Regions from separate parts of the Paenibacillus agaridevorans genome, predicted to be linked through region 2. Evidence: riboswitches for the same ligand, from Rfam matches in the RefSeq annotation. Region 2 holds a riboswitch; each other region holds the start of a gene.
What was found. Region 2 has a riboswitch for cyclic di-AMP ahead of KJW29_RS28845 (C40 family peptidase). Riboswitches for the same ligand answer to the same signal wherever they lie in the genome.
Positions count from the first base shown of each region.

Region 1: it holds a riboswitch for cyclic di-AMP, as region 2 does, so the genes downstream of both, KJW29_RS00110 (APC family permease) here and KJW29_RS28845 (C40 family peptidase) in region 2, are expected to answer to the same signal.
Region 3: it holds a riboswitch for cyclic di-AMP, as region 2 does, so the genes downstream of both, KJW29_RS36635 (C40 family peptidase) here and KJW29_RS28845 (C40 family peptidase) in region 2, are expected to answer to the same signal.

Region 1 is NZ_CP075889.1:29,056-32,174, reverse strand. It holds gene KJW29_RS00110 (APC family permease) at 1-1,260, opposite strand, end outside; cyclic di-AMP (ydaO/yuaA leader) riboswitch at 1,448-1,616, opposite strand; gene KJW29_RS00105 (diguanylate cyclase domain-containing protein) at 1,818-2,672, opposite strand; gene KJW29_RS00100 (cellulose biosynthesis cyclic di-GMP-binding regulatory protein BcsB) at 2,662-3,119, opposite strand, start outside.
Region 2 is NZ_CP075889.1:7,168,666-7,171,784, forward strand. It holds gene KJW29_RS28840 (MFS transporter) at 1-1,254, shown strand, start outside; gene KJW29_RS28845 (C40 family peptidase) at 1,342-1,824, opposite strand; cyclic di-AMP (ydaO/yuaA leader) riboswitch at 1,829-1,980, opposite strand; gene KJW29_RS28850 (glutamine--tRNA ligase/YqeY domain fusion protein) at 2,328-3,119, shown strand, end outside.
Region 3 is NZ_CP075889.1:2,385,910-2,389,028, reverse strand. It holds gene KJW29_RS09785 (LysM peptidoglycan-binding domain-containing M23 family metallopeptidase) at 1-749, shown strand, start outside; cyclic di-AMP (ydaO/yuaA leader) riboswitch at 1,285-1,420, shown strand; partial or broken gene KJW29_RS36635 (C40 family peptidase) at 1,564-1,835, shown strand; cyclic di-GMP riboswitch class I at 2,545-2,631, shown strand; gene KJW29_RS09775 (response regulator transcription factor) at 2,700-3,119, shown strand, end outside.

The DNA.
Region 1 (3,119 bases), 1.9 Mb from region 2:
CACCACTAGGCTGATCGCCGCGCCGACCGTGTTAATCGCGAGCTTGATCCCCCAGCCGGCCGGCTTCTCCCGAAGCCACTTGCGCATCATGCCGGATTGCGACAGCGTAAACGGGATGAATACGCCGACCGCGTAGAGCGGAATCAACTGTTCCGTATGTCCGCCAAAAAGCACGATGAGCAGGATGGAACAGATGCCAAGCATGATGATGCCGTTGGAATATCCAAGCCGATCGCCCCTCGCCGTAAACATTCTGGGGATAAACTTATCCTTGGCCAGATTGACCGCGAGCATGGGAAAAGCGGAATAACCCGTATTGGCCGCCAAGATGAGGATAAGCGCCGTCGTTCCCTGAATGGCATAATACATGAAGTTTCGCCCGAACGCCTCCTCCGCGATCTGCGAGACGACCGTCGCCTCCGCAATCGGCGCGATTCCGTACTCGTAGGCCATCACAACGATGCCCGAGAATAGCATCGCGAGCAAAATCCCCATCGCGGCAAGCGTTCTGGAGGCATTGACCGGCGCGGGTTTCCTGAAGTTCGGGATTGCGTTGGAGATCGCTTCGACCCCTGTCAGCGCGGAGCTGCCGGAAGCGAATGCCTTCAGCAGCAGGAAAAGTCCGATGCCCGCCACAGGCGTCCCTACGGGCGTATGCAATTCCTGCGGAATCGCTCCCGATGCCATGTCGTACAATCCTTTACCAATCAGAACGAACAAGGCAAGAACGAACAAATATACGGGATAGGCCAGGACGGACGCCGACTCCGTTACGCCCCGCAAGTTGAGCAGCGTGAGCAGAATGACGAATACGACGGCAATGGGCACCGTATACGCATGCAAACTCGGAAATGCGGAGGTGATGGCATCGGTTCCGGCCGAGACGCTGACCGCTACCGTTAGAATATAGTCGACCAACAAAGATGCGCCGGCGATAAGGCCGGGGTACTTGCCCAGATTTTCTTTGGAGACGACATAAGCGCCGCCCCCTTGCGGATAGGCGTATATAATTTGCCGATATGACAGAATAAGCGCCGTCAGCAGCAGCAGGACGCCGATTCCGATCGGAATGGAATACCAGAACGCGGCCATGCCGACGGTCATTAACACAAGCAGAATTTGTTCGGGGCCGTAGGCGACGGACGACAACGCGTCCGACGAGAGAATCGCCAGCGCTTTTGTTTTGTTTAACTTCTGCTCGCCAAGCTCCGTCGACTTTAGCGGTCTTCCGATCAACACTCGTTTAAGCGCGGATAACATCGGAGCCACCGCCCAACTGGAACCTTTTCATCGTTGTTTTTTTCAATTCGTCCATCTCCCCTGTGCAATGTTGGCTGGAAGGGAAGGTTTCTACTTCGTCTGCTGCGGCATTCCGGCGGGCCCATGCCGGTTTTTGCGCAGCAAAAAGCCGCAAGGCAGCACCTTGCGGCTTAACGAGCCGAAGTCATACCCATTCCAATAACGCTTACGAGGTTAGCTGACGGATTCGGGCCATTAGATAGCCCTACGGCGGTTGTTTTGCCGATTCACCCCTGACGCTTGTTTTTAACGATAAGCGCCGTTTGGTTCCCCCGCTCTTCTTCATTGTCCTCAAGAAGACTCAGCGAATTTATGATGTAGTGATCATAACTCGTTTATTGACGGGTGTAAAACGACATTTCGGCTCAAAAACGGTTGTTTCAATTCAAAGATGGCCAATAAAACGCTCGCAGCAGTTGCTTCTTATTCATTTGATCCCCGGATATCGTTTTTTCTCGCCTTTATCCGAGATCTCCTCGTAAATTCAAGCGAAGGACTTGTCCAGCTTGCCTCCGCGTCTACACATCATACTCCAACTGCTTCCTCGCCATGTCGATGAGCTCAAGCGGTGATCCAATGGTCTCCGCGTCATATTGATATTCGCCGATCCGCAGCTGGAATTCGACGCGAAAGCCTCCGTCACCCTCACGTTTATTAAACTGCTCCAGATTAGCTTTAATCCGGTTGGCCACGATTCTGGCGCCGTCGCCGTCCGTAAACAGCAAAAGTCCCCATGTCGCGTTCTCCTCGTCCAGCATATACAGGGAATCGTTGCTTCGAATGCTTGTTTCGCCAAGCTCCGATAGCTGGATCAGCGCTTCCGTTATGTCGCTCTCGCCGATCATCCGGCGAACGTCGCGCCAGTATCGAATCTGCATGACGACCAGCGTCAGCGGAATGCCGTAACGTACCGACAAAGCCATAAAGACGGTGGCGTCCTTTTGGAACAACAAGCTGTTGCGCAAATTCGTATGCCGGTCCATCGTCGCGAGGCGCCCATTTATCTCCTTTAACGACTGGGCCTCCGCCTGAAGCCGCAGCATGCCGCTTGTCATCATCCAGATCGCCCCCGTAAACAACGGCGTTAGCAGCAGCCAGAAGTACGACGACGCCGACAACGTGTCGCCAATAGCCATCGTCCGGTACAACGTATAGGTTCCGTATGCTAACAGGAATACGATATTGAGGACGAGCCCTGTCGTTACGCTCGTAAAATAGGTCAGAATGCCAATCATAAAGGCGGCGTTGAGCAGGAGAATATTGACCAGGTATTGATCCGGATCGCCCGATACGACAATAATTCCGAGAAAGCAGAGAATAATGAACGACAAGTAACCGCCGTCGGACATTAGGCTGCCGGCGTTACGTCCCATTGCCGCCACCTCTGTTCTTCCGGTATTTGCGCGCAAGGAGCGCGAGCGACAGGAGTACGAGAACGAGCACAAGCGATGCCGCCGTCACAAACGCAAGCGTATCCTCGCGTTCGACAATGCCAGCGAACGTCCTGACCGGGACCGCCCCCTTCTCCGGCTTGAACCGATACGGCTCCACCACCCCGTCGCGATCGGTCAGCACGGCGTCTCCGCTTACTCTCCAGCGCTGACTCTCCGAAGTCAGCAGCTTGATTGCGAGCAGGACGTCTTCCCCCTTCGAGCCGGTAATAGCCAGCAGTCCATTGCCAGGAGTCCATGGTGATTCCAGCAGCTGCAAGGTTCCGATGCGCGAACCGTAGTCGGGATCCAGGGTCTTCTTTTCATTGGAAAGAACCGTCCCTCCGTCTACTCCGAAACGGAAAAACAATTGATCGTTGACTCCACGTA
Region 2 (3,119 bases):
GGTATCGCCCACGTGGTGGGAGGCTCGGTATTAGAACAGTTGATTGCCTATTATGGCGTCTCTTACAAGGATGGCGGCCAGTGGATAATGAATCAATTTCTGGGGTTTATGGTCGGTGTTCTGCTAGCCCCTACTCTGACGGCGCGCATAGGGAAACGCGGCGCCGTATTGCTGGCCATGGGTTTGCTCACCCTTAGCGAAGCGGCGTACAGCTTGTTGCTGCCTTGGGGATGGATGCTCGCCATCGCTCCCATCGCGGGGGTCGGCTTCGGGATGACGGAGGCAATCGTAGGAGCGGTCATCATCGACCTGGTAAAGGGAAAGGCGTCGGCCATGAGCCGTCTCGAAACGTTCTTCGGAATCGGGGCGCTCATCATACCGGTGACTGTGGCCTTCCTTATTCAGGAGCATATCTGGCAGCTGTCATTCCCGATTCTGTCCGCCATGGCGGGGATTACCTTCGTTTTATGGTTGACGATGTCCTTCGGCGAGCTGGACAGTCGGCTTGGGCTGGCGGCAAGGCCGGCAACGTCGGGTGCAAGAGAGCGTGCAGGCTCGAGCCATGCTGATGCCAAGGCGGAAACAAGTGGGGGCGCCGACGGCGGGGGTTCGCCCGAAGACGCAACCATGTCCAAACCTTCGGGAGGCGTCTTGCTGGGTTATTCGGGTCGACTGTTGCCTTTCCTGATTCTCTGCGCGCTGTTCTTCCTGATGTACGTGGGGATGGAGATGAGTTTCTCCAACTACCTTCCGTCCATACTCATCACCCGTACGGAGATGGGGGAAGCCGGCGCGGCTGCTTCGCTTAGCTTATTCTGGGGAACGATCGTACTGGGCAGGCTGTTCGCGGGAGTGATTGCGGAGAAGGTCGGCTATGGAAGGTACCTGACGATTTCTACGCTGGGGGCCGCGATCGTATTCCTGCTAATGACGATTACGACCAGCTTGTACGGGATGCTGCTATTGATTGCGCTTGGCGGACTGTTTTTCTCCGGCGTGTTCGGCATCGCATTGGTGTACGCCAATAGCTTGCTGCCTGGTATGACGGAGCGGACGACAAGTCTAATGGTAGCGTTTGGAGGTATCGGCGGCGCCTTGTTTCCGAGAATGACGGGGTGGCTGATGGATCGCTTCGAAGTGGAATATACGATTGTTTATCTTGCCGTACTGGTTGTCATTATGCTAGTCCTGCTTGGAGTAATCCTTCATCAAGGGCGTAGATTGGCGGGTCACGTGGGGCGGCTGCGGTCGTAAGCGACGGATTGCACAATGAGAAAACCAAACGGCTGTCGAACAAAAAGAACAGCCTCCCCGTTGCCGGGGAGGCTGTTGCCTTGTCCATTATTTGGCTGCGACTGCGTAAGTCTCGAATTGCTCGGCATCCATGACGCTGCGCGCCGTTACAAAACGGGACTTATAATAGGAACTGTTAAGATCGTCAATGATAACTCCGCGGCTTGTAGAAGCATGGGCAAACTTGCCGCCGCCTACGTAGATGCCTGCGTGCGTGATTTCGCCGTTTACCTTGCCGCTTGTGTCGAAGAAGACAAGATCGCCTGGCTGCAGATCAGCTTTAGCGACTTTGGTTCCGACTGTTGCTTGGTCCACCGATCTACGGGGAAGATCAATACCCATCTTCTTGAATACGTAGCCGTTAAATCCGGAGCAGTCAAAACCTTTTGTGGTGGTCCCGCCGTAAGAATAAGGCGTGCCAATTACACCATCAATGATGCTGTCCATCTCTGAGCTTGCGAAAGCGCTTCCTGCTTGGAAAGCTAGCAGAAGCACAAGCCCTAGTAATACAGAGCTAATCTTCTTCTTCAACTTATGGTTCTCCTTCCGGTGCCGACGAGGTTAGCTGTGGGGTTCGGTTGAAGGTTCCCTATGACTTCTCAGGCGCTGTAGAACACCAGACGTCGAAGTCAATTCACCCAAAGTGGTTCCCCCGTTTCCCGATTGGGAATTAGGCAATGTCATCCAAAGTTATTTTCTAAGGATTATAATAATGGCAAAATGTAGATTCGTGTTGAATATGAGAAGATATTAATATTAGATTCATAAATAATCCGTTTCAAATTCAAAAACCATGGGTAGAAGGCGCTTCCAAAGCGTGTAATTTAGCTAAATTTTGTGTATCATAAGGAGATACAATGAATCGGCTGTCGTTATTGAAAGCGGCGAGGCGCGATAAGGCGAAGGGTGTTGTCCCGTGTCGGACAATCCTTTATAAAACAACGTTAGAATCGACGTGAAGGCCTGGGAAATGCCAGACATTCCCCGGATGGGCGCACGAGTGGAAAAGGGGTAGGTCGCAAGTGGAAAACACAGTGGAGAACAAGTCATCATCCTCCAATTTTATCAAAAATATTGTCATGGAAGATTTAAAGAGCGGCCGCGTGCAAGAAGTCGTTACGCGCTTCCCGCCGGAGCCGAACGGCTATCTGCATATCGGACATGCGAAGTCGATCTGTCTGAACTTCGAGCTCGCGGAAGAGTTCAAAGGAAAGACGAATCTGCGCTTCGATGATACGAATCCCGTCAAGGAGGACACGGAGTACGTTGAGGCCATCCAGGAGGACGTGCGCTGGCTGGGTTTCGATTGGGATGAGCTGCGGTTCGCCTCGGACTACTTCGAAGAGTTATATAATCGAGCGGTGCTTCTTATTAGGAAAGGAAAGGCCTACGTCTGCGACTTGACGGCGGACGAGATGCGCGAGATGAGAGGGACGCTTACGGAGCCGGGCAAGGAAAGTCCTGGCCGGAATCGCAGCGTGGAGGAAAATCTGGATCTGTTCGCGCGGATGCGCGCGGGAGAATTCAAGGATGGCGAGCGCGTTCTGCGGGCGAAGATCGACATGGGTTCGCCAAACATCACGATGCGCGATCCCGTTCTCTATCGGATCTCCCATTCGCATCATCACCGGACAGGCGACGCTTGGTGCATCTATCCCATGTACGATTACGCCCACCCGCTCAGCGACGCGATCGAAGGGATCTCCCATTCCGTTTGTACGCTGGAGTTCGAGGACCATCGTCCTCTTTACGACTGGGCGATCGCGGAATGCGAGATGGAGAGCACTCCTCGCCAGTACGAATTCGCGCGGCTCAACATCACCAAC
Region 3 (3,119 bases), 4.3 Mb from region 2:
TCTCCTGCATTGCGCAGAAGTTCAACATCTCGCAAGATACTGTATATAAGAATAATCCCTGGATTGAAAATGAATTCATAAACATAGGGGACGAGTTGGATTTGACAGTACGGCAACCTAAATTGTCCGTAAAGACTGAGGGGCAATATGCTGAGACCGTCAGCATCCCGAGCGGGGTAGAAGTTACTTATGATGCAACGATGCGTGTGGGAGTTTCAAAGGTTGCGAATCCGGGAAAGGCGGGCAAGAAAAAATTAACGTACCAAGTAACGAAAGTAAATGGCGAGTTGGTTGAGGAAGTTGTAATAAAGGAAGAAACGTTGGAAAAAGCAGTACCTAAGCAAGTCATTCAAGGTACAAAAGTCATTAAAGGCGTGGGAACCGGTTCATTCACATGGCCGATAAAAGGGCCGACGATTACGAGCAAGTTCGGAAAGCGTTGGGGAAGACTTCATACAGGCACTGATGCGGTATCCTCTAATTTGAATATTAAATCTGCCGATAATGGAAAAGTAATAAAGGCGAAATATGATTCCAGTTACGGGAACCACGTTATAGTGGATCATCAAAATGGTTATCGAACATTATATGCCCATCTAAGCAAAATTAATGTGGAAGTTGGCGATCTGCTGGAGAAAGGCGATCAAATTGGAATTATGGGCACAACAGGACGATCGACAGGCGTCCATCTACATTTCGAAATTCGAAAAGAAGGAGTGCAGTTGAATCCATTAAAATTTTTGGAGTAACGGAACGGAAATAAGAGATCCCGCTTGTAGGGCTCTCTTATTTTTGTAATTATTGATTTATATAATTTAAACTATTCTTTGTAATATAATGTTTTCGCGAGAGGAAGAAATCGATGAGTGATAGAAGGAGTATTCTGATCATCGACCACGAAGAGAACTTAGAAATGAATTGAAAAAGGAACTTGAGAAATAACGATTTATGGTAGAGGCTCTGGAAGATGGGGCGAAGGGGTTACTATATATGTTGCAGAACGAGGTTGATTTGGCGATTATGGAATTACAACTACCTGGAATAAATGGTCTAAATGTATGTAAACTTGTTCGTCCAGATGAAAACAACACCAATCATTAAGCTAATTGCAGAATGGAGGGAAGCAAATCGATTCGAAGGTTTTCAAATTGGAATCGATGATTATTCCGTTACGTATAAGCAACCAATCGCAACGAGAAAAAAACAATAAAGATTGATGAAAGATTTCTATTATAAAAATGAAGGATTAAGTCCGAATTGGTCGAATTTAACTATTTTTCGAAGTATTATATTTTGCCAAATTCTGTTCTATGAAACGGGGGAACCACCGAGGGGGAATTGCTTTAGAAGTTTTCTTCAAGTATAGGGAATCTTCGGCCGAGCCCATAAGCTAACCTCGTAGGCAACGAAGGGAGAAGTAGAGTTGAGAAAAGGTTTAGTCGTATTGTTGTCCAGTGTGATGTTTTTGTTTGGAGGAGGGTCAGTATTTGCGCAACAGTCCGAGTCAACCGTCTTAATGAAGTCCGTTAGCGAAGTAATTGGCACGCCGTATAAAGGGGGGGAATGACAACAAAAGGATTCGATAGTTCAGGATTCATCTTGCATATCTTTAATCAGTTCAGTGTAAAACTGCTTCGTACTTCTTATACTCAGGCCGAGGTTGGTGTGAAGGTAGAAAAAAACAAGTTGCGTGTGGGAGATCTTGTTTTTTTAATACCAGCGGAACAGGTATCTCTCATGCAGGTATTTACATAGGAGAAGGGAAGTTTGCTCATTCTTCTACAAGCAAAAGGGTAACCATCAGTAAGTTAAGTGATGAGTACAATGAAAAATGATACGTTACGGCAAGGCGTGTAGTATCTGAAGATATATTTAAAGCAATGAACGATATGAAGTAATCATGAATGAACGGTTATTTAACTAGTAACCGTTCTTTTTATTGAAGTTTCCAGATCATAAATGAGGTGGAATATGAAACTTAAGGGAGTCAGACGGAAATAATTCAAGTGTCCCTATTAATCGCTGCATTAGTCATAGGAGGTTATGCCATCATCAAGACTTTAAATGGCGCTCAACCTTTACGAAGCGATGGCGGAAGTGTATCAGGATCCTAACTATGAAAGCCATATTTCGCCCATCGACTGATTACAGTACAGTTGAATGATCTCGGCACGTTTTATCATCATTTTGCATGGGTGTACCGGACGCTACTGAGGAGCACGACAAAGCTGGAAGCCGAGGCTTAGACGGTTCAATCCGGCATCCGATCTTGGCGGCGTTTCGATGGTGGGACAAGCAGCGAATAACGAATACATATATTTCAATGAGGTGAAATTAGGTACCGGAATCAGCAAGATTCGCCTGCGTTATTTAAGTCTGACAACGGACTCAAACGTCACCTATGCGAAACAGATTAACTTGGGATACATCATCATAAAGTAATCCTGCTTCAGTAACTAAAATTTGCGACCGCTTCTTGGTAAATGCAATCGATCATTTACCAAGAAGCGGTTACTGTTAATTTTTATGAGTGCATCGTGGAGTATATGGAAACGGCAAAACTGTCGAAAGGCAGTGACGCAAAGTCACGGGTCTTCTCACAATTCAAGTGATGGCAGTTGGGTTACCCAATTTGCCGAGCACGGCTATTTGGGTCGTGTTTTTATTATTCGTTTATTTGGGATACAGAGGAGAGTAATATGGAATTGGAAGCAGATATACATCAGGAACTTCCTATAATTTCTAAGAAAAACAATGAGAATATAAATGTTGTGCTAGTGGACCGCGATCCGGAATGGTGTTGCCGCTTTGCTGATTTATTCGAAACAGAGACAGATATTCATCTCATAAATACTTCCGCTACAAAAGAAGAGGCAGTGCGAGCTAGTTTACAATTAGACGTGGACGTTGTAGTGATGAATGCAGCACTCCAGCCGTCTGGACGCGATGGATTAGATGCAATAAAAGACATTCTCGCCAAAAAGGATGTTCCCGTCATTACCGTCGCTTCAAGCGCAGACCCTGAAGTGATCGTCGAAGCAATTACAGTCGGGGCAGTGAATTTTATAAGCTATGCCGATATGGGGGACATTATCTTGGCGATTCGCGAAGCACATCGA